DNA from 4 places in the Bradyrhizobium sp. CB3481 genome. Region 2 is predicted to be linked to each of the others. Evidence: riboswitches for the same ligand, from Rfam matches in the RefSeq annotation. Region 2 holds a riboswitch; each other region holds the start of a gene.
The links. A riboswitch is a leader RNA that binds a small molecule or an ion and turns the genes downstream of it on or off. The one in region 2 is predicted to bind cobalamin.
Positions count from the first base shown of each region.

Region 1: another riboswitch for cobalamin. It lies ahead of QA643_RS02865 (TonB-dependent receptor); the one in region 2 lies ahead of QA643_RS27400 (DUF1636 domain-containing protein).
Region 3: another riboswitch for cobalamin. It lies ahead of QA643_RS31095 (TonB-dependent receptor); the one in region 2 lies ahead of QA643_RS27400 (DUF1636 domain-containing protein).
Region 4: another riboswitch for cobalamin. It lies ahead of QA643_RS31150 (DUF1636 domain-containing protein); the one in region 2 lies ahead of QA643_RS27400 (DUF1636 domain-containing protein).

Region 1 covers NZ_CP121647.1:611,954-617,230, reverse strand. The annotation lists gene QA643_RS02875 (ABC transporter ATP-binding protein) at 1-638, opposite strand, end outside; gene QA643_RS02870 (iron ABC transporter permease) at 635-1,678, opposite strand; cobalamin riboswitch at 1,814-2,012, shown strand; gene QA643_RS02865 (TonB-dependent receptor) at 2,125-4,398, shown strand; gene QA643_RS02860 (hypothetical protein) at 4,716-5,003, shown strand; gene QA643_RS02855 (hypothetical protein) at 5,035-5,277, opposite strand.
Region 2 covers NZ_CP121647.1:5,619,555-5,624,831, forward strand. The annotation lists gene cobN (cobaltochelatase subunit CobN) at 1-989, opposite strand, end outside; gene cobW (cobalamin biosynthesis protein CobW) at 989-2,023, opposite strand; gene QA643_RS27400 (DUF1636 domain-containing protein) at 2,020-2,394, opposite strand; cobalamin riboswitch at 2,488-2,704, opposite strand; gene cobO (cob(I)yrinic acid a,c-diamide adenosyltransferase) at 2,744-3,397, shown strand; gene QA643_RS27410 (cobyric acid synthase) at 3,420-4,868, shown strand; gene cobD (threonine-phosphate decarboxylase CobD) at 4,879-5,277, opposite strand, start outside.
Region 3 covers NZ_CP121647.1:6,407,786-6,413,062, reverse strand. The annotation lists gene QA643_RS31100 (iron ABC transporter permease) at 1-497, opposite strand, end outside; gene QA643_RS31095 (TonB-dependent receptor) at 491-2,560, opposite strand; cobalamin riboswitch at 2,592-2,788, opposite strand; gene bluB (5,6-dimethylbenzimidazole synthase) at 2,940-3,593, shown strand; gene QA643_RS31085 (sugar-binding protein) at 3,998-4,951, shown strand; gene QA643_RS31080 (sugar ABC transporter ATP-binding protein) at 4,992-5,277, shown strand, end outside.
Region 4 covers NZ_CP121647.1:6,423,122-6,428,398, forward strand. The annotation lists gene cobW (cobalamin biosynthesis protein CobW) at 1-925, opposite strand, end outside; gene cobU (bifunctional adenosylcobinamide kinase/adenosylcobinamide-phosphate guanylyltransferase) at 939-1,463, opposite strand; gene QA643_RS31150 (DUF1636 domain-containing protein) at 1,460-1,912, opposite strand; cobalamin riboswitch at 2,022-2,214, opposite strand; gene cobT (nicotinate-nucleotide--dimethylbenzimidazole phosphoribosyltransferase) at 2,311-3,366, shown strand; gene QA643_RS31160 (adenosylcobinamide-GDP ribazoletransferase) at 3,368-4,132, shown strand; gene QA643_RS31165 (protein tyrosine phosphatase) at 4,122-4,640, opposite strand; gene QA643_RS31170 (hypothetical protein) at 4,766-5,038, shown strand; gene QA643_RS31175 (CbtB domain-containing protein) at 5,085-5,273, shown strand.

The DNA of each region.
Region 1 (5,277 bases), 3.0 Mb from region 2:
AGCACCAGCACGTGATCGGCAAAGCGCGCGGCAAGCCCGAGATCGTGCGTCACCACGATCACCAGCACGCCCTTGTCGGCAGTCGCGCGCAAATTCTGCATGACGTCGATCTGGTGCCGCGGATCGAGCGAAGCGGTCGGCTCGTCGGCCAGGATCACCGGCGCTTCCACCGCCAGCGCACGGGCCAGCGCGACGCGGCTGCGCTCGCCGCCGGATAGTTCGGTGACGCGGCGATCGCTGAACTCCGTTACGTCGACCGCCTGCATCGCGCGCAGCACCGCCTCGGCATCCGCAGGCGACAGCCGCGCCGGATCGGTCGCGCCGTGCGGATAGCGGCCGAGCGCCACGATATCGCGCGCCGGCAGCGGCCAGTGCACCATGTGCCCCTGCGGCAGATAGCCGAAGCGCTTTGCGCGCTCGCGCAGCGGCAGCGACGACAGCGCCTGCCCCCCGATCTCGATCGCGCCCTCGGACGGGATCAATCCCGCCAGCGCGCGCAGCAGTGTGGTCTTGCCGGCGCCGTTGGGACCGACCAGCGCCACCAGATGGCCCGCCGTCAGCGCCAGCGAGACATCCTGCAGCACGATACGGCCGGCGAGCCGCACATTGAGCCCGGTTGCGGTCAGCAGCTCGCTCATGCGACACCTCCGCCGAGCGCGCGGCGCTCGCGCATGATCAGATAGAGGAAGAACGGCACGCCGATGATCGAGGTCAGCACGCCGACCTTGATGTTCGACGTCGAGGGGATGATGCGTACCGCGATATCCGCTGCCAGCAATAGCGCGGAGCCGGCGAGCGCGCTCGGGACGAGCAGCCGGCCCGGATCATGGCCGATCACGGGCCGCATCAGATGCGGCGCGACCAGGCCGATGAAGCCGATCGTGCCGGTGACCGCGACCGCCCCGCCGACGCCGAGCGCGACGCCCGAAATGACTAGTAGCCGCAGACGGCCGACATCGACGCCGAGGCTTTGCGCGGTCTCCTCGCCGAGACTGAGCGCGCGAAAGGCATGGCGCTGGCTGAGCAGCATGGCCGCGCCTGATATGATGAAGGGAAACGCCAGCATCACGTGCTGAAAGCTGCGGTCCTCCAGCGATCCGAGCAGCCAGAACGCGATCTCCAGCACCACGAAGGGATTGCTGGAGAGATTCATCACCAGCGCCGTCGCGGCTCCGGCAAAGCTCGAGATCGCAAGTCCCGACAGAATGAGGATCAATAACCCGGCATTGCGCCCCGCGATCGACAGCAGCACGAACACCGAGCCGAAGGCGGCGATGATCGCCGCGACCGGCAGCGCATAGGAGCGCACATCGGCAAGGCCCAGTGCGATTACCAGCACCGCGCCGAACGCGGCCGATTGCGGCGCGCCGAACAGCGAGGGCGACGCCAGCGGATTGCGCAACAGGCCCTGCAGCGATGCGCCCGATAATCCGAGAATGGCGCCGATCGCCAGCGCCAGCAGCGTCCGCGGCAGGCGGATTTCCCGCACAATGACCTGCGATACGTCGCTGCCGCCGCCGAACAACGCCTCCGCGACCGCTGGTGGCGTCAGCCGGACCGGCCCGATAGCGAGCGAGATCAGCATCAGCAGCACAACGAGCGCTGATAACGCGAAGGTCGCGCCGATACGCCGGCGCGCGGCGTCCGCGTTGGTCAGGGTTACGGCCTCGACACTCATCGATCGTCCTAAAGCAGTTTTGCGCGCTGAGGTACAGGCGCCCGGCAGGCGCCGCGCATGCGACAAAAATAGCGCACTTGTCCAGTGAGGATTGCGAGAGCGCCTCCGGCGGATTGACTCGCTATTTGACAAACTTCTACCATAGTTCCCGACGGTTCCCGTTTGGGGATCAAAAGGGAATGCGGTGCGGGGAAATCCCCAATTCCGCGGCTGCCCCCGCAACTGTAAGCGGCGAATCCTTCGTCATAGGCCACTGGGCATCTCGGTCCTGGGAAGGCGACGATGGGGTAACGACCCGCGAGCCAGGAGACCTGCCGTCAGCCGTGGTCACACGCGAAGATGTCGGTCGGGGAGTACAGGCATTAGCTTCACCTGAGCTGCTGAGAGCACATGGTGAGACTTGGTTCGCTGTGACGTGCCACTGACGTCATACCGAGGTCTCGACCATGTCTTCAACCACCCCCATGCGGCAACGCCGCTTCTGGCTCGCCTCCAGTTTCCTGGTGCCGATCGTATCGCTCGGCATTTCCGGCGCAGCCGCGCAGACGCCATCCGAGCCATTGCCGCCGATTGAGATAACCTCGCCCACCGACCCGAACCGGACCCGCGCGAAACCGACCTACGATGAACCATCGACCTCGCGCCGCGTCGTGCCGGCCGCTGCGCCATCGACCGGCGCGCGGCCCGCATCAGGGCCCGGCTCGGATGCCTCGTCGCAAAGCGCTTCGCAAGGCGCGGGCGGCAGCGGCGGCCGGCAGTTCTCCGGCATCGTCGGCGCGTCGGCGACGGTGATCACGGCAGCCGAGATCTCGCATTCGCCGGCGCAGACGCTATCCGAGATCATTGCGCAACAGCCGGGCGTGCAGTTGCAATCGCTCTATGGCGGCGTCAACGGCGCCAAGACGTCGGTCGATCTCCGCGGCTTCGGCGCGTTTGCCACTGCCAACACCCTGGTCCTTATCAATGGTCGCCGGCTCAATGATATCGACATGGCCGGCGTCGATCTCTCGACCATCCCGCTCCAGTCGATCGAGCGGATCGAAATCACCCGCGGCAACAGCGGTGCGGTGCTCTACGGCGACAATGCGGTCGGCGGCGTCGTCAATATCGTCTTGAAGGATGGCGTTGGCGGCCCACCCGTCGCGATGCGCGCAGAGGCCGGTGTCGGCTCCTTCAACCAGCGGCTTGCGAATATCTCAGCCGCGACCAATTACGGACCTTGGTCGACGTCCTTCTATGGCAACGCCATCAAGTCTGATGGTTACCGGGTCAACAACGCGCTCGACCAGCGCAACGGGGTAGGCAATCTCAACTACAGCACACCGGACCTCAAGGCCTTCCTTACGGTAACCGGTGACGACCAGAAGCTCGGATTCCCGGGCGGACGCACCGTCGATCCCTCAATCGGACTCAATCAACTCGTGACTGACCGCAGGGGCACCAATACGCCGTTCGACTACGGCAACCAGCAGGGCGCCAGCGCCACCACCGGCTTTACCAAGACAATCATGAACGGCGTCGACCTGATCGTCGACGGCGGCTTCCGGAAGAAGGATACGCAAAGCGGTTTCTTCGGCGCGGTGCCATTTGCCTCGCCACTTCCGAGCTTCTCCTCCACCTATAACGACGCAGCGTTGCTGACCTGGTCGATCACGCCGCGATTGAGCGTCAAAAATTCGATCTTCGGAATTCCCTCGCAGATACTGACCGGCATCGATTATTACGATGCGACATTCAATCAGGACCGTGGAGCGTTCAAAGGCCTGGCGCCCACCCACATCTACGACCTGTCGCAACAGACGCTGGCCGGCTACTGGCAGCAAACGATCGGCCTGTTGCCAACGACCGATTTCTCCTATGGCGCCAGGATTCAAAACACCAGCCTGAGTGCCCGCGATCGGTTCGATCCCAATGCGCCCGGTTGCGCCATGTTCTTCAATTGCAGCCCCGCGGCCTCTCCGCTCGACAGCAACGAAACACAATACGCGCTGCATGCCGGCCTCGAGCACCGCTTCAATAGCGTGTTCTCGGTATTCGGCCGCGCCGCGCGCGCATTCCGCACCCCAACCGTCGACGAGCGTGTCTCCAACGGCCCCTTCTTCGTTCCAGGGACTTTCCAGTTGAAGACCCAGACCTCGCACGACATCGAGGGCGGATTCCGCATCAAGAGCGGTGGCTTTCAGATGCAGTCGGGCATCTACAACATGGATCTCGAGAATGAGATCCATTTCATTCCAGCACTGTTCTACAACGTCAACCTCGGTCCGACCCGCCGCTACGGCTCGGAGACCAGCGCCTCCTTGAGGGTCAGCGACACCGTGACGCTCCGCGGCGGCGTGGCCTACACCCGCGCCGTGTTTCGCGAAGGGGAGTTCGCCGGTAACGACGTGCCGTTGGTATCGCGCTACACCGCGAGCGGCGGCGTGACCTGGAACATCTGGCAGAACTATCTCGTGTTCGACGCCACGGTGCGCGCCTGGAGCGAACGCTTCATGGACAACGACCAGGCCAACACTCAGCGGCGTATTCCGGCGGACGCCACCGTCGATCTGAAACTGAGCGGCGCCTACGATCGCTTCTTCTGGTCGGTCGGCGTGAACAATTTGTTCAACGCGCTCTATTACGATTACGCGATCGCCAGTTCATTCACACCGGGCCGCTTCTCCGCCTATCCGCTGCCGGGCCGCACCTTCATGGTGAAGGCGGGCGCGACTTTCTGAGCGGAATGACCGGTCCGGCCATGCCGGATCCGGCGAAACGATATTCTCCCGGGCAGCTCCGCCCGGGAGAATGGTTTTTGGATATTACGGAATGGCACGGTCGCGATTGATTTGAAAAGAAAGCGACATCTTTTCGACCAAAAATAACGCTTTCCGTGATCGGATCCCGTGATAAATGAAGCCGCAAAATCGCTCGACATATCTGTCGCAACTCAAACGGCGTGACAGGAACGCGAGCGTCGAAGACGGCGCCGATCCGCGGCGGATTCGGTCGGACGCGCGGTTAAAAACAACAAATGGACTGAGACTGACTTGAAATGACGAACGACGATCAAGATCGTACCGACAAGGCCGCAAGGGCGGCCGAGGATGCCAGGTCCGCCTTGGCAGAGCGGGAAGCCGCCGCCAAGGCCACGCTCGATAACATGGCAAGGTTGAGGGCATTGCGCCTCGCGCGCGAAGCCGCTGAGCCGCAGCGCGCGCCGACCGCCAGAAAGACGCGCACCGCCAAGACAACGAGCAAGGCAACAAGGAAGCCGGCCGAGAAGACCCCCGCCCTTTCCGACTGGCTGGCGAGCCAGCAAAGCGGCGGACGGCGCATCTGATCCGGCGGGACAGACGCGAAACCCCGATGCGTCAGGCCGGACCCGGCCAATCGATCATCGATCGCGTCTTGTTCTCGGCGTCGTACACCTGCACCTGAAGCATCTGAAACCTGTTCTTCAGGGCCATGCCAGCCTCTTCGGCGGCCTCGACCGTTTCGTAATGCGTTTTGAAATGGCCGTCGACCACCAGCGAATAGCCGGTGGTCGGCGCCTTGTCGGCGCGGATGGCTTTGCGCGGCTGCGGCTCGTCCACCACAGGGCGGGGCTTCTTCAT
Region 2 (5,277 bases):
TTGAAGCTGACCACGCCTGCCAGCAGCCGGCCGTCAACCTCCGGCAACACCACGTGCATCGCCAGATCGCCCGGCGAGAGACCGCGAAGCGATTGCGACCACTCATCGCGCCGGGCCGTCGACAATGCGACCTGGAACACCGGACAGGATGCTGCATCGAAAGGCGTCGTGCCGTCGTCGGTGACCGCAGAGAAGGCGGTTGCATTGACGATCACAGCAGGCGGGCATTGCTCGAATTGTCGTTTAAGCCAATTCGCCACACCGGCCGTTTTTAGAGAGGTGACGAACACGCCATACGCATCAAAACCCTTCTTCCGCAGGGCTGTGATCAGCGCGTCGACCGGAGCGGTATCGACTGCGGTGAGATAGGATCGATAGAAGGTGACGAGCGCACGCCGCCCCCGATCGGGGTTGTTTGGCAGCGCCACGATTGCACCACGATACGGATCGTAGAAACCGATCTCGGGAATTTCAACTTCGCCGGCGACAGGTCCCGCGTAGAGACCCGAGGCCAGCGCGAGTTGGGCGATTGCTGCCTGCGCCGCAACCGTTCCGCCCTTGTCGCACAACGCCTTCAGCCGTCCGAGCGTCGAGACGGGTAATGTCGAAAGCGCATCCAGCCGCGGATCGTGACGACCGTCCGCTGGGAGCACCGCAAGCGCGATGTCGTGGTCCTTCGCAAGTTGATGCAGGGCAGCCAGCCCATATGACCAGTAGGACTCGCCGCCGATCAAGCGCACCAAAATGCCGCGCGCATGCGACAGCGTCCGGTCGATATAGGTGTCGACCGACAGCGGATGAAGCAGCTCGGCAAGATTCGCGAGCCTCAACGGCGGCAGGCTACCACGGCCGCGACGCCAACCGGCGGCAAACGCGGCGAGATCGCTGTCTGAGAACGAGAGCACGACGAGGTCGGCCGGATCCTGCCCGAGATCCTTAGGGATCGCGGTCTCCGCAAGACCGCGGCTCTCGCGAAAGACGATGTGCATCAGATACCGAGTCCCGCCTTGATGGCCGCCTCATCGATATCGTCGCGTTCGCCGATCACAACCAGCTTCGACCGCCTTGGCCGCGTGCCCCAGGGCACGTCGAACTGATGCCCCACCCGCTCGCCGACCGATTGCAGCAGCAACCGCATCGGCTTGCCCGCGACCGCGATATATCCCTTGGCACGCAGGACGTTGTGCTCACGCGCAAGCCGCCGGATCGATTCGACCAGCGCATCCACGTCAGCAACTTCCGGGAGCTCGATGACTATCGAAGCAAAATCGTCGTGTTCGTGCTCTTCTTCGCCATCGTGATGAGAAGGTCGCGCAGCGAGATCGTCCTCAGCCGCCGCTTCGAGACCAAGGATCACACGCGTATCGACGGCACCGTTGACGACAGGCAGCATCGGCGCGCGACGCGGCGTTTCGGCAGCGATCGCCGCCCTGGCCGCTTCAAGTCCTTCCGCGCCGGCAAGGTCCGCCTTCGTGAGCAGAACGATATCCGCGCACGCGATCTGATCCTCGAACACTTCCGATAGCGGCGTCTCGTGATCGAGGTTTTGATCGGCCGAACGCTGCGCTTCCACTGCGGCAGGGTCGGGCGCAAAGCGGCCGGCCGCTACGGCCTCGGTATCCGCGAGCGCAATCACGCCGTCGACTGTGATTCGCGAGCGGATCTGCGGCCAGTCGAACGCCTTGAGCAGCGGCTTCGGCAAAGCCAGGCCCGATGTCTCGATCAGGATATGGTCAGGCCTCACGCGGCGCGAGAGTAGCTGTTCCATGGCCGGGATGAAGTCGTCGGCAACCGTGCAGCAGATGCAGCCATTGGCGAGCTCGACGATGTTTTCGGCAGGACAGCTGATCTCGGCGCAGGATTTCAGGATCTCACCGTCGACGCCCTCGCTGCCGAACTCGTTTACGAGCACCGCAAGCTTCTTGCCATTCGCATTGGTGATCAGGTGTTGGATCAGCGTCGTCTTGCCTGACCCGAGAAAGCCAGTGATGATGGTCACCGGAACCTTGGTGAGCGTATTCATTCGGCGGACTCCGGCAGGACGGCAATAGGTGGAATACGGGCAAGCGATTGCGTGCGGAAAATCTCCGGTCGGCTGCGCCATGGCACAATACCATCTGGCGCCGCCGCATAGGCCGCAGCCCCGGCGACCACATCGGGTGCGTTTGCATCGGACAAGCGACCGTACACATAGGACCAGCGCCGAAACCCGGAGAGTGCAATCGAGCAGCCTTGGCTGCAGGCCGATAGGCATTCGACCGGAGCGACGCTGACGCCCTCCGGCACGCCAGCCTCGAGGATGGCGCTGTGCAGACGCGCGCCCGGTGTGATTTCGCCTTTCCTTACGGCCTCGCCGGCACGGCAGGTGATGCAGACGTGAAGTGTGACGGTCATCGCCTCTTCTCAAGTATCTCTGGCGGAGGCGATGAGGTACGCGAACCAACGACGCACGGGTTCGCTCCCCGTCGCGGAACACCCCGTCCGCCGGTGGTCAATCGGTGCGCTGGCAGGTCTCCCGGCTTGCGGAGCAGGTTTTTCCTTCGATCTCCACCTTCCCAACCTTTAAAGGTCAGTGGCTATTGGAGATCTCTCCGGTCACGGTCGCGGGGGCGGCTGCGCTTCAGGCTCAAGCTTTGAGGCTGGAGCCCTATCGCATTCCCTCTTCGCCTGTCGTAGGACAGGAACCAACGCTACCCCACCATTTGCCCAAGCGTGCAACTTGTCAAGCCAAAGGGACGTGCAGATGACTTCCAGACCTGATGCTGCCGAGGACGAGACCGCGATCTCCGAATTCGCATTGGATGCACGCCATTCGGCGAAAATGGCGAAGAAGAAGGCCGCGCGCGACCGGATGATGGCCACCAAGAGTGGAGAGAAAGGACTCATCATCGTCCACACCGGGCCTGGCAAGGGAAAATCTTCCTCAGCTTACGGCATGATCTTGCGGTGCGTCGCGCATGGCTTTCCCTGCGCCATTGTGCAGTTCATCAAGGGTGCATGGGATACTGGCGAGCGCCGCCTGCTCACCGGGCATTTTGGCGAATTGTGCCAATTCCATGCAATGGGGGAAGGCTTTACCTGGGAAACGCAGGATCGCGCCCGCGACATTGCCGCTTCCCGCACCGCATGGGAAAAAGCCAAGCAGCTGATCGCTGATGAAAGCTTGCGCATGGTAGTTCTCGACGAGATCAACATTGCGCTTCGCTACGACTATCTGGAGATTGGGGAGATCGTTGAGTTCCTGAAGAATTCAAAGCCGCCAATGACGCATGTCGTCCTCACTGGACGCAATGCCAAGCAGGACTTGATCGACGTCGCCGACCTCGTCACGGAGATGACGCTCGTGAAGCATCCCTTCCGATCGGGCATCAAGGCCCAGCCTGGCGTTGAGTTCTGACCAGCAATCGGGATCCGATTCGATGGCGCGCGCATTGATGATCCAGGGAGCCGGTTCGGACGTGGGCAAGTCGCTCATCGTGGCCGGCCTTGCGCGCGCTGCGACCCGGCGCGGCAATCGGGTGCTGCCTTTCAAGCCGCAGAACATGTCGAACAATGCCGCGGTGACGATCGATGGCGGCGAGATTGGGCGCGCGCAGGCATTGCAGGCGCAAGCCGCAGGTGTCGAGCCGCATACAGATATGAATCCGGTCTTGCTGAAGCCGGAAACCGATGTCGGCGCCCAGATTATCGTGCACGGACGCCGCGTTGCGACGCTGCGCGCGCGTGCATACGCGGCGATGAAGCCATCGCTGATGGCGCCGGTTCTCGAGAGTTTCGCCCGTCTCAAGCATCGTGCCGATCTTGTTCTCGTCGAGGGCGCCGGCAGCCCCGCTGAAGTCAATCTGAGGAGCGCCGATATTGCCAATATGGGCTTTGCCCGCAAGGCCGACGTTCCCGTCGTCTTGGTCGGCGACATTGACCGCGGCGGTGTCATTGCGCAGCTCATCGGAATCAAGGCCGTGCTTGATTCCGAAGATGCGGCCATGATCCGCGGCTTCCTCATCAACAAGTTCCGCGGCGATCGATCACTTTTTGACGACGGCTACCGGCTGATCGAAGCCCGCACAACATGGCGGGGATGTGGGATCCTTCCCTACTTCGCCCGCGCGAGCGAACTTCCGGCCGAAGACGCGCTCGGCCTTACCGGCGCACGCAAGGTAGGCAAGTGCAAAATTGTCTTTCTCGCGCTGTCCCGGATCGCGAATTTTGACGACCTCGATCCACTGAAGCTGGAAACTGATGTCGATCTTGTGATGGTCCGGCCTGGAGAGGCAATCCCTGGCGATGCAAAGCTCGTGATCCTGCCGGGCTCGAAGTCGACACGCGGCGATCTCGCCTTCCTGCGAGCCCAAGGCTGGGACATCGATCTTCTTGCGCATCATCGTCGCGGCGGGCATGTGCTCGGCATTTGCGGCGGTTACCAGATGCTTGGACGCAGTGTGGCAGATCCGGAGGGAATCGAGGGACCTGCGGGAGAAACTCCCGGCCTCGGACTCCTCGACGTAAAAACGGTGATGACTGCACAAAAGACTCTAGCCCGGGTCACGGCAGTCCACATGGCGACGAACCGGCCGATCGAGGCTTACGAGATTCACATTGGGGATACCGACGGGCCGGATCGTGCACGGCCATTTGCTTTGATTGGCGGAGCGCCGGAAGGCGCGGTATCCAGCGACGGCCGCGTGCACGGCAGCTATCTGCACGGCCTGTTTGCCTCCGACAGTTTCCGCAAGGCGTTTCTCGCGCAACTGGACATTCCGGCCGCGGACCATCAGTACCGCGCCAGGGTGGAGAGCGCGCTCGACACGCTTGCCGACTACATCGATACCCATCTCGATGTCGAAGGCCTACTTGCGCTTGCCCGCTGAGGAGCAGCGATCAAGGCGAGACTGTGACAGAAAACCGCGCCCATTCCGTCTCGTCGCCCGGCAAGCCAAGCCGCAGCCACCCGGGCCTCTTCCCAAATATGCGCGACCATATCTGGCAACGCGCGAGCTTCTGCTGCGCGGCGCGTGCGTCGCCGGTTTCATACAGTCGGAACAGCGGCGTGCCGCCGACCAATCTCCAGCCCTGTGATTGCACTTCAGCATCGAGGCGGAGGCAATCGCGTGCCAGACGCATCGAGGTCGCGTTTGCCCAATCACGATCAAGCAAGGCGCGCCGTCCGATCACAATCGCTGCACCCGAAATCGGCCACGGGCCCACCATCGCGGCCAGCGCAGCGGCATCGGCCTCGCTGCCGAGCGCGAAACCGAGGCGCAGTCCCGCCAGTCCGTA
Region 3 (5,277 bases), 790 kb from region 2:
GCGGTCGCCGCTCCCGCGAGACTGGAAATTGCCAGGCCCGAAAGGATCAACAACAGCAGGCCGGCATTTCTTCCGGCGATGCCGAGCAGCACGAACACCGACGCGAACGCCATCGTAATGCCTGCGACCGGCAGCGCGTAGGACCGGACGTCGGCTAAGCCGAGCGCAATCATCAGCACGGCTCCGAACGCGGCCGATTGCGGCGCGCCGAACAGGGAAGGCGAGGCCAGCGGATTGCGCAGCAGGCCCTGCAGCGCAGCGCCGGACAGGCCGAGTATCGCGCCGATTGCCAGTCCCAGAATCGTTCGCGGAAGCCGAATTTCCGCGACGATAATCAGCTGGACGTCGGTTCCGCCGCCGAGCAGGGCGTCGAGCACGGTGAGCGGCAACAGCCGCACGGGTCCAATGCCGAGCGAGCCAAGTGCCAGCAGTCCCACCAGCGCAGCAAGCCCGGCGGTTGCGATCACCTGTCGTCTTGCGGGATCGGCGCTCACCATGTGGCGCTAAACCCCGCATACGCCGCCGGACCGGTGGTACCGAAGTTGAAAACCTCCTGATAGTGTTCGTTCAGGATATTCTCGCCGCGCGCGAACACCTTCCAGTTCTTATCGATCTTGTACTCGGTATAGAGATCGACCCTTGTATAGGCATCGACCCGGTTGGTCTGGCCGGCGCTGCTGAAGCGCTTGGAAACGGTGAGTACACGGGGTTCGATCAGCCATCTGTCGGTAGGCGTGATGGTGAGCGCAAATCGCGCCAGATTCTTCGGCCGCCGCGCCAGCACCAGCCCGGTCGCGAGATCGACCGCGTGCAGATAGGTGTAGGCCGCATTGAATTTCACGTAGCCGGGCAGAAGATCGATGTTGGATCCGACTTCCAGACCATTAGTCTCGGCCCGTGAGACATTGAAATAGCATCCCGACGCATTCAACACGGGACAGGAGACGCCGGAACCGGCGCTCACAAAATCAATGAGGTTGGTGAATTTGTTCGCGAAGCCAGTGAGCGAAACAGCTACGCGGCCATTGAACAGACTTTGGTCGATGCCGGCGTCGTATCCAAAGCTCTCCTCCGGGGCAAGCGATGCCCCGCGGTTGCTAGAGTAGAGCTGAAACAAGGTGGGAGCTTTCGCGCCCGTTCCCGCGCTCGCGTGCAATTTGGTGCCGGTTTCAGAGATCGCATATGCTGCGGTAGCCCGCCAGGTCTCGAACCGGGAGACGCCCACCACGTCATCGACGCGGCCCCCCAGGGTGATCGTCAGACGTTCTCCGATCGGCAGTTGCCACAGCCCGAACAGGGAGTTGGTGTCCTGCTTGCCGCGCACTTGAGGCACATAGGCGGCAAATTTCGGCACGAAACTGGTTTGGAAAATATCCGCGGTCTCGTGCTGCGTTTTCGCGCCATAGATCAGCGAACCGAACGTACCCATGCGCAGGGTCGATTGATATTCGGCCCCCATGCTGTTTCCGGTATAGTCCGTGATGGTCGAAGACTTGACCAGGGGATAGGACAGTTCACTGAAGGAACGGACGGCCTGGGTCTCAAATGTATTGAGACTGTGTGTCCACCTGCCGTCGAGCGTATCCACGGAAGCTTTCGCCCACACCTGATCGAGCAGGCGCCGCGCCTTGAAGAAAGGAGCATCCGCACCCGACGCGTCATAGTTCGACCGGGTGAGCGTCGACAATATGCCGGTCTCAACCCGCACGCCGTCGGCATCGTAGCCAACCCGTGCGGAACCTCCCAATCGACTGAAACCATCCGGTTCAAGATTGCGATTTTTCGCTTCAATAGCGGGAATGCGATAGCCGTACCGCGAAAAGCCTTCGCTGCTCTGGCCGCCGCCGGTGAACGCATAGGACCACGGTCCTTGCGATCCGATCATCGATCCGGTTGTCGAGACCGTGCCGTAGCTTCCGCCTTCGGTGCGGACATTGAATTGCGCCGGGCCCGTACCCTTCTTGGTGATGATGTTGACGACACCGCCCATCGCGTCCGAACCATAGAGCGCGCTTTGCGGGCCTTTCAGCACCTCGATCCGCTCGATGGCGCTTGGGGCAAACATCGCGAAATCGAAATCGCCGCTCGCGGCGGTCGGGTCGTTGATCCGGATGCCGTCGATCATCACCAGCGTCTGGCCGGTATTGGCGCCGCGCAGCCGGATGTTCGCGGTCGAACCCGGACCGCCACTCTCAGAGATATCGAGGCCGGGAACGGTTCTAAGTGCGTCGACCAGCGAGCCGGGATTGCTGGTTGCCAGCGTCTCGCCCTTGACGACGCTGATCGAGCTGCCGGTGCGGCTGATGGGCTCGGGCTCCCTGTCGGCCGTTACCACCACCTCCGCGGGCTGGGCGGGAACGTTATTCGCAGCCGGCCGCACCGGGCCGACCCTGCTTCGATCTCGATCTTTGGGAGTTGTACGGGCCGGTTTTGGCGGAGTGTCCGGATTGATCACCACCGGCGGTAGTTGATCCGAGTTCGACTGCGCGTACGCAGCGCTGTGACAACAAGCCAACGCAACAATGGCCGCCGAGCCGGCAGCATATCCTAGCAAATTCATAATGCCCCTTCCGTCGACCCACCGTCGAACGAGTTGATTTCTCGTCAGCGGCCGGTCTCCTGGCTCGCGGTGGTCTGCGATCCGCCTTCCCAGGCTTGAAGCCCAGTGGCCGTTTGGATCGCGAATGCCGCTTACAGTTGCGGGGGCAGCTGCGGAGTAGGGGCAATTGCCCCGCACCGCATTCCCGTTTCACCTTCTTTCGAAGGCACCGATGACGAATCCAAATAAGCACAATAGCGCGCGCACTTCAAACACGTCTGAACAGGCGGCGGCGTCTATTCCTGTTGACGGTCATGGCGTGCAAGGGCTTTGAATTCCGCGGTTCTCACGCGATTCTCGCTCCAGACCGGGAAATTCCCGCGAAGCATAGGCAAAGGTCATGACCATCGATCCGCCAGCCGCGCCGCACTTCGACCAGGCTTTCCGCGCCCGCCTATACGATCTGTTTGGCTGGCGCCGCGACGTGCGCCGGTTTCGCAGCGATCCTCTGCCGCCCGGCCTGCTGGAGCGATTGATCGAAATCGGCTGTCAGGCGCCGTCGGTCGGGCTGTGTCAGCCCTGGCGTTTCGTGGTGGTGGACGACCCCGGCCGCCGGCAGAAGGTGATTGAAAATTTCGAGTCCTGCAACCGCGATGCGCTCAAAGCGTATTCTGGCGATTTATCCATTCGGTACGCCGCGTTGAAACTGGCCGGATTGCGCGAGGCGCCATGTCATCTGGCGGTGTTTGCCGATCGTTCGACAGGCCTCGGCCACGGTCTTGGCCGGCGCACGATGCCCGAGATGGCAGACTATTCCGTCGTGACTGCAGTCTTTTCAATCTGGCTTGCATCCCGTGCCGAGGGCATCGGCATGGGGTGGGTATCGATCCTCGATCGCCTCACAATCGCCGGGATACTGGATGTGCCGAAGGACTGGCGCCTGATTGGATATTTCTGTCTCGGCTATCCGCAGGCTGACGACGATCGTCCGGAACTTGAACGTGTCGGCTGGGAAGGGCGTCGGCCTGCGGGCGATTTCATTTTTCGGCGATGATCGCTTCTATGCATGCGACCAGTTGCGCACCGCGGTCCGACTGTACTCGAATGAGTTTCGCACCTCAAACTGCCGCCTGCTGGCCCTCAGGGCCATGAAGCAGGTTGCCGGCGGCCCTGCCACGATCAACGACACCGCCCCTGCCAGGCTGGCGTAAGCGTGCAGCGGATCAGGTCCTGAATCAGCGGGTCCTCACCACCATCAGGCGAGAAGGGCGGATTCCTGCAGTTGCACGCATGGCGGGCGTCTGGTATCTGAGGTGCGTGCCTCATTTATCTCGCGATCCGAGCTGACGATGCGGTCTGTAGCGCAGCCTCTGATGGCAGGAGATGGGGCGGTCGCTCAACAGTAGGAAGAGTTGGCCCCACTTAGATGGCCGACCACACGAAAACAGGGAGGGTGGAATGCAGCGTCTCTTGGTTGCGGGTCTTTCGGTCGCCTTTGCGGCAGCGCTTGGTTTCGGTTCGGCGAACGCGGCGGACAAGAAGGTTTTGGCATTCGTCGTCAATGGTGCGTCCGACTTTTGGAAGATCGCCGAGGCCGGCGTGAAGAAGGCGCAGGGCGAACTGCCCAAATACGATCTTCAGTTCAAATATCCTGAACAGGCCGCAGCCGCCGTGCAGCAACGGGTGATGGAAGACCTCGTGGCCGCGGGCGCAGCCGGCATCATGGTCAGCTCGGTGGATCCGAAGAACCAGACGGCGCAGCTCGACAAGGTCGCCTCCCAGACCGTGCTATTCACGACCGACAGCGACGCTCCGCAATCGAAACGGGTCGCCTATATCGGCTCTTCCAACACCGATCTCGGCAAGGAAGCGGGCAAGCTGATGCTGAAGGCTCTGCCGAATGGCGGCAAGTGCGTCGGCTTCGTCGGGCTGCCTGGGGCCGACAATGCACGTGAGCGCATCGAAGGCGTCAAGGAGACGATCAAGGGGTCGAAGATCGAGCTGGTCGACGTTCGCGGCGACGAGATCGATCAGACCCGTGCCAAGCGCAATGTAGAAGACATTCTCGCCGCCATGCCCGACGTCAGCTGTCTCGTCGGTTTCTATTCCTACAACACGCCGCGCATCTACGAAGTGCTGAAGGAGGCGGGCAAGCTCGACAAGATCAAGATCATCGGCTTTGACGAAGATCCGATCACGCTCGGCGGCGTCAAGGAAGGCAAAATCGTCGGCACCGTCGTGCAGCAGCCGTTCGAGTGGGGCTATCAGGGCATGAAACTGATGGCGAAATACATCGAGGGTGACAAGTCGGGCATTCCCGCGAACGGCATCATCATCGTGCCCGGCAAGGTCATCGAGCAGTCGAACGTCGACGACTTCATGGGGCAGATGAAGCAGATGCTTCGTAAGTAAGGGCGGGAGCGCCAAGGCCGTTCGCGGGGTGTCAGCGCAAATGCCAGAGCCGTTCCTCGAACTGGTCGATATCAGCAAGAGCTATCCCGGCGTGGTCGCGCTCGACCACGTCGGCCTGTCCGTATCGCGCGGCGAGGTGATTGCCCTGATCGGCGAGAACGGCGCCGGCAAGTCGACGCTGATGCGCGTGCTCGGTGGCGTGGTCGAGCCGGATAGTGGCGTCATCCGGCTCGAAGGCGTCGAGCGGCGGTCGCTCACGGTGGCCGACGCGATCAAGGCGGGTATCGCCTTTGTCCATCAGGAGCTCAATCTTTTCGACAATCTGG
Region 4 (5,277 bases), 800 kb from region 2:
GCGCGAATGCGAGATCAACCCGCCCGCCCACGCCCTGCACCACGATCGGTGCTGACTTGTCGTGGATGCGGGCGTGCCCTTTGACGCGCAACACGCCAGTGAGATTCAGGGCGCTAGTGACGCGCGCGCGCATGGCATCGACGCTGGCTGCCGCGGGCGGCATCACGACGATGCTGTCGAAATCGTCGTGGTCGTGCTCCTCCTCCTCGCCGTGATGGCCGGCGCGCGCTGCCATGTCGTCTTCCGCGGCGGCGTTCAGGCCGATCAAAACCGGCGCCGCCAGGTCGCCCTTGGAACGCACCATGTTGACGCCGGGTCGCAGCACGGCCTTGAGACGCGCCTCGATTTCAGCCAACGCCGCCGGTGAAACCAGATCGCTCTTGGAAAGCACCACGAGATCAGCGCAGGCAAGCTGATCCTCGAACACCTCCTCGATCGGATCATCGTGATCGAGGGAATCATCGGCGGCCCGTTGCGCGGCAACAGCATCCTCATCGATGGTGACGCGGCCTTCCGACAGCGCCAGCGCGTCGACCACCGTGACCACGCCGTCGACCGTGGCACGGGTGCGCACGGCGGGCCAGTCGAACGCCTTCAATAGCGGTTGCGGCAAGGCCAGGCCCGAGGTCTCGATGACGATAGCATCCAGCGGCCGGTCGCGCGCCAGCAATTTGTCCATGGTCGGGATGAAATCATCGGCCACCGTGCAGCAGATACAGCCGTTGGTGAGTTCGACGATATCACCGGGCGCGCAGGCCTTTGCGGCGCACTCCTCAACAAGTCCGCCGTCAAATCCGGCGTCGCCGAATTCATTGACGATCACGGCGATGCGGCGGCCATCGGCCTGCGTCAGCAGCGAACGCAGCAGCGTGGTCTTGCCGGCGCCGAGAAAGCCGGTGAGCACGGTGACGGGGACACGGGACATTGCAATATTCTCCTTAAGGCGACCGCTTCAGCCAGAGCGGAAGCCCGGCAGCGACAAACACAACATTGGGAACGGTGGCGGCGACGATCTGGTTGAGGCGGCCCTGGGCGTCGCGAAAGCTGCGGCCGAGCGGCGTCTCGGGCACGAGACCGAGGCCGACCTCGTTCGAGACCAGAACGACGGGATATTGGGCCACTCCGAGAAATCGCGTGAGCCGGCGCGCTTCCACTTCGACATCGCGCTCGGCGAACATCAGGTTTGACAGCCACAAGGTCAGGCAGTCCACCAGCACGGCACGGCCATGGGTGGCCTCCCGGGTCAGTGCATCGACCAGCGCCAGCGGCTCCTCGACAGTGATCCAACCGTCGCCCCGCCGCTGACGATGATGGGCGATGCGCGAGCGCATCTCGTCATCATCAGCAGTCGCAGTAGCCAGATAGACCCGCGCGAGTCCGCTGTCGCCGATCAATCGCTCGGCAAAGGCGGATTTGCCGGAGCGCGCGCCGCCCAGCACAAGTGTGGTGGCAAGAACTGTCATTTCGGTGCGCTGCCATCGTCGGGCGACCAGCGCATCGGCGGCACTCGCGCCACCATGCCCTTGCGCAGCACCTCGGCACGTTCGCGCCACGGCACCAGGCCGTAATCGGACGTCCGGTACGACTCGACGAACGCTACCAGCGCCGCGGTGCCGCTCTCGGTCTGCAGGTCGCCGAACAAAAAAGTGTAACCATCCGCGCTTGACACCGCGACGGTTGCGGGCCGCTTGCAGACGCTAAGGCATTGCACCGGCCGCACCTGAACGTGATCGGACGAACCGATCGCGGCCTTGACCGCTTCAAACATGTCAGGGCCGACCACCGCACCGCCATCGGCGGTCTTGCAGGTGATGCACACGCTTACGAATGTGGGGCCGTTCGGCGCATTGACACGCGCAGCTTCAGCCAACGCCAAATCAGCGGGATTTTGCTCAGCCTTCTCGCGATCCATCACAGGCTCACATCACGGCCGTTGGGCCACGAGCTTTGTTGGGTCGCGCCGACGGCTCGTCGCCGTCAGGCTCGCTCCCGTCCGGTGCACCCCGCCCCGACGACGCCTCCAAAGCACAGTTCGTGATGGCAGGTCTCCTGGCTCGCGGGTCGTTGCCATCAGCCGCCTTCCCGGGATTACCCAGTGGCATCGGCTCGGGGCTCGTCGCTTACAGTTGCGGGGGCAGCGCCGGCATTGAGAGAACTCGCACCGGCTTCCCTTTTCACCTCCCTCGCGGGAGGACCATCGCCGATGACGCTAGCCGCCGCAGTAGCTGGGGTCAACCGGTGTGGCCTTGGGTCTGGTCGGATTGACCTGACACGGGCTGTTGGGTCAGGTAGGCCCCGCAAAGGAACCCCATGACGACTGAATCCCGACCGCTTTGGCAACCGCCGCTCGTTCCCCCGCTCAATCAGGAGTTGGAGGCAACGATGCGCGCGCGAATCGACGGGAAGGCCAAGCCTCCGGGTTCGCTCGGACGCATCGAGGACCTCGCTGTCCAGCTTGGCATGATCGCGCATCCGGCGCCCCCCAAGGCCGACAAAGCCGTGCTGCTGGTGTTCGCCGGCGACCATGGCCTCACCGAGGAAGGCGTGTCGCAATATCCGTCGGCCGTGACGGTCGCGATGGTGAAGACCTATTTGGCAGGCCGCGCCAGCGCCAATGCGTTTGCCGCCGCAGCCGATGTCGAGATTCGCGTCGTGGACGCCGGGGTGGCCGCCGAACTGCCCGCGCATCCCGATTTGATCGGCGCCAAGGTCCGGATGGGCACCGCCAACGCCGCACGCGAGCCGGCGATGACGATGCAACAGGCCCGGGATGCGCTAGCCAAAGGCTGTGCGCTCGCGATTGCCGAGATTGCGGCGGGCGCCGATATCATCGCGCTCGGCGAAATGGGCATCGGCAACACCGCCTCCTCTGCCCTGCTGGTGCATCGCCTGGCACCGGCGCCGCTTGACGAATGTATTGGGATCGGCGCCGGGCAGGATGATCCGGGCATGGCGCGCAAGCATGCCGCCATCGCCAAAGCCGCGGCGCGCAGCAACGCCAGCTCTCCCCTGGACGTCCTTCGCGAGTTCGGCGGGCTCGAAATTGCGATGATGGCCGGCGCGGTGCTGGGGGCGGCCTCAAAGCGGCGCCCGGTCGTCATCGACGGCTTTATCTCCAGTGCGGCTGCGCTGGTGGCGATCCGCCTCTGTCCAGATGCTCGCGATTATTGCGTGCTCGCGCACCGCTCCGCCGAAAAGGGCCACGACATCGTGCTCGCCGCGTTCGGCGCGAAGCCATTGCTCGATCTCGGGCTGCGGCTCGGTGAAGGCACCGGCGCCCTCCTCGCCGTGCCGCTGCTGCGCGCGGCCGCGCGGCTCGTGACCGACGTCGCCGACCTCAGCGACGTTCTGGCCGGGAATATCTGACATGAACGAGACCGAGCGCTTATTCGATGCCGTGCGGTTTCTCACCATCCTGCCCACGCCGCCGACAAAAGCCGCGCCACAGCCGGACTGGCTGGCCCGATCCCTAAAATATTTTCCGCTGGTGGGAATCGGCATCGGCGCCAGCTCGGCGGTCGTGCTGCTGCTTGCCGGACAAATCTGGGGGCCGCTTGTTGCGGCGCTGCTCGCGATCATCGCAGGCGCCATCACCACAGGTGCGCTGCACGAGGACGGCCTGGCCGACACCGTCGATGCCTTCGGCGGCGGCTGGACCGTCGAACGACGGCTGGAGATCATGAAGGACAGCCGAATCGGAACCTACGGCGCGCTGGCGCTGGGTTTCGGCGTCGCCTTGCGCATCGCGGCGCTGACGCAGCTGCCGCTATGGGCAGGCGCCTTCGCACTGGTCGCAAGCCACGCCGCAGCGCGCGCCACGCCGGGCTTTGTCATCAACGCCATGAACTACACGGGCGATACCACGGCAATGAAGGTCAATTATTCCGAGGTGCCCGTTCGCGCTCAGGAAATACAGTTTGCCCTGATCACCGTCGCCATTGCGGTGCTGCCGCTGGCGTTCATGTCCGCCTCTTCGGTGCTCGCAGGAGCGCTGCTCGGCGCCGCGCTGGCCGCAGCCCTCGCGATATGGTCGCGCCGGCTGATCGGCGGATATACCGGCGACGTGCTCGGCGCCATCGAGCAGGTGTTCGAGATCGGGTTCCTGCTCGGCGTCGCCGCCGTCATCCGATAGGCCACGACAACGGCAGCTGATAAGGTTCGCCTTCGAATGCGTCGGCACCGCGGCCGATCCGATCGATCGCCTCCGCCATCCGGCCCCCACGTCCGAGCAAATCATCGGCCAGCGACACCATCAGCCGATTCGGCGTCACCGATGGCGCACGGCGGCGCAATTCCTCGGCGATATCGCGCTCGAAGCCGGGATTGCGGTCGCAGGCGATCACATAGGCCGCAGCGCTCGAGCGACTGATGCCGGCCCAACAATGGATCAGCATGGTGCGGTCATGCGCCTCGCGCCCGAAATCGAGGATCGCCTGCATCGCTGTACGGTCGGGCGCAACAAGACCCGGCCTCGCCTCCGTAATGTCGTGAAACGACAATTCCGCACGCCGCTCGCAGGCAAGCGCGCGATGGTCCTCGCCCTTGTGATCCGGCGACAACAGAGTCAACAGGTCGAACCGGTTGAGCCCGGCCGCAACACCGGACAATCCGCTGAGCGGGCAGACGTAAAGACATGGCATGCGTATGGTACCGGGCTTCACCATTTGAATGATGCGGCGACGTGGCATCGGATGGTGTAAAGAGTCAATCGACCGGCGCCTACTAACGGACAGCAAGCCCTCGGGGCCACACCGAAGATCGATTGATGCCATCAAGCAAACCACCCATTTGGCGGAATGACATCGACGCGCTGGCGTTCCGGCCGGAGGAGCACAATGGCCTCTGCATGGTGCATCGCCGGGCGTTCCGCACCTTGTTGCGGGTAATGCCGTCGCCGCGGCAATGCGTCGAATTCTTCAACACTCATCAGGGGGTGTTTCAGGCGGCGGCCCGCGCGAAACTGCTGCGAACAGAAGTGGCAACGACTGCGAATTTCCACCTGACCAGCCGGGATGTCTCCCGGCAGCTAAAAAAATGAGGTCGCGCTCGCAGTCTATCTGGGCTAAAGATGAACATCTTCGAGGATAGCCATGCAACAATCCCAAACCGTCAACGCCCCCGCCAGCTCAGTCGATTCGAACACCATTGCGCAAGCTGTGCTGGCGATGGCCTTGGGGCTATTCATCGTCGGCGTGGTCGGCTTCTCGCATATCAGTGCGGTTCACAATGCCGCGCACGATGTCCGCCACGCCAATGCGTTTCCCTGTCACTGACGAC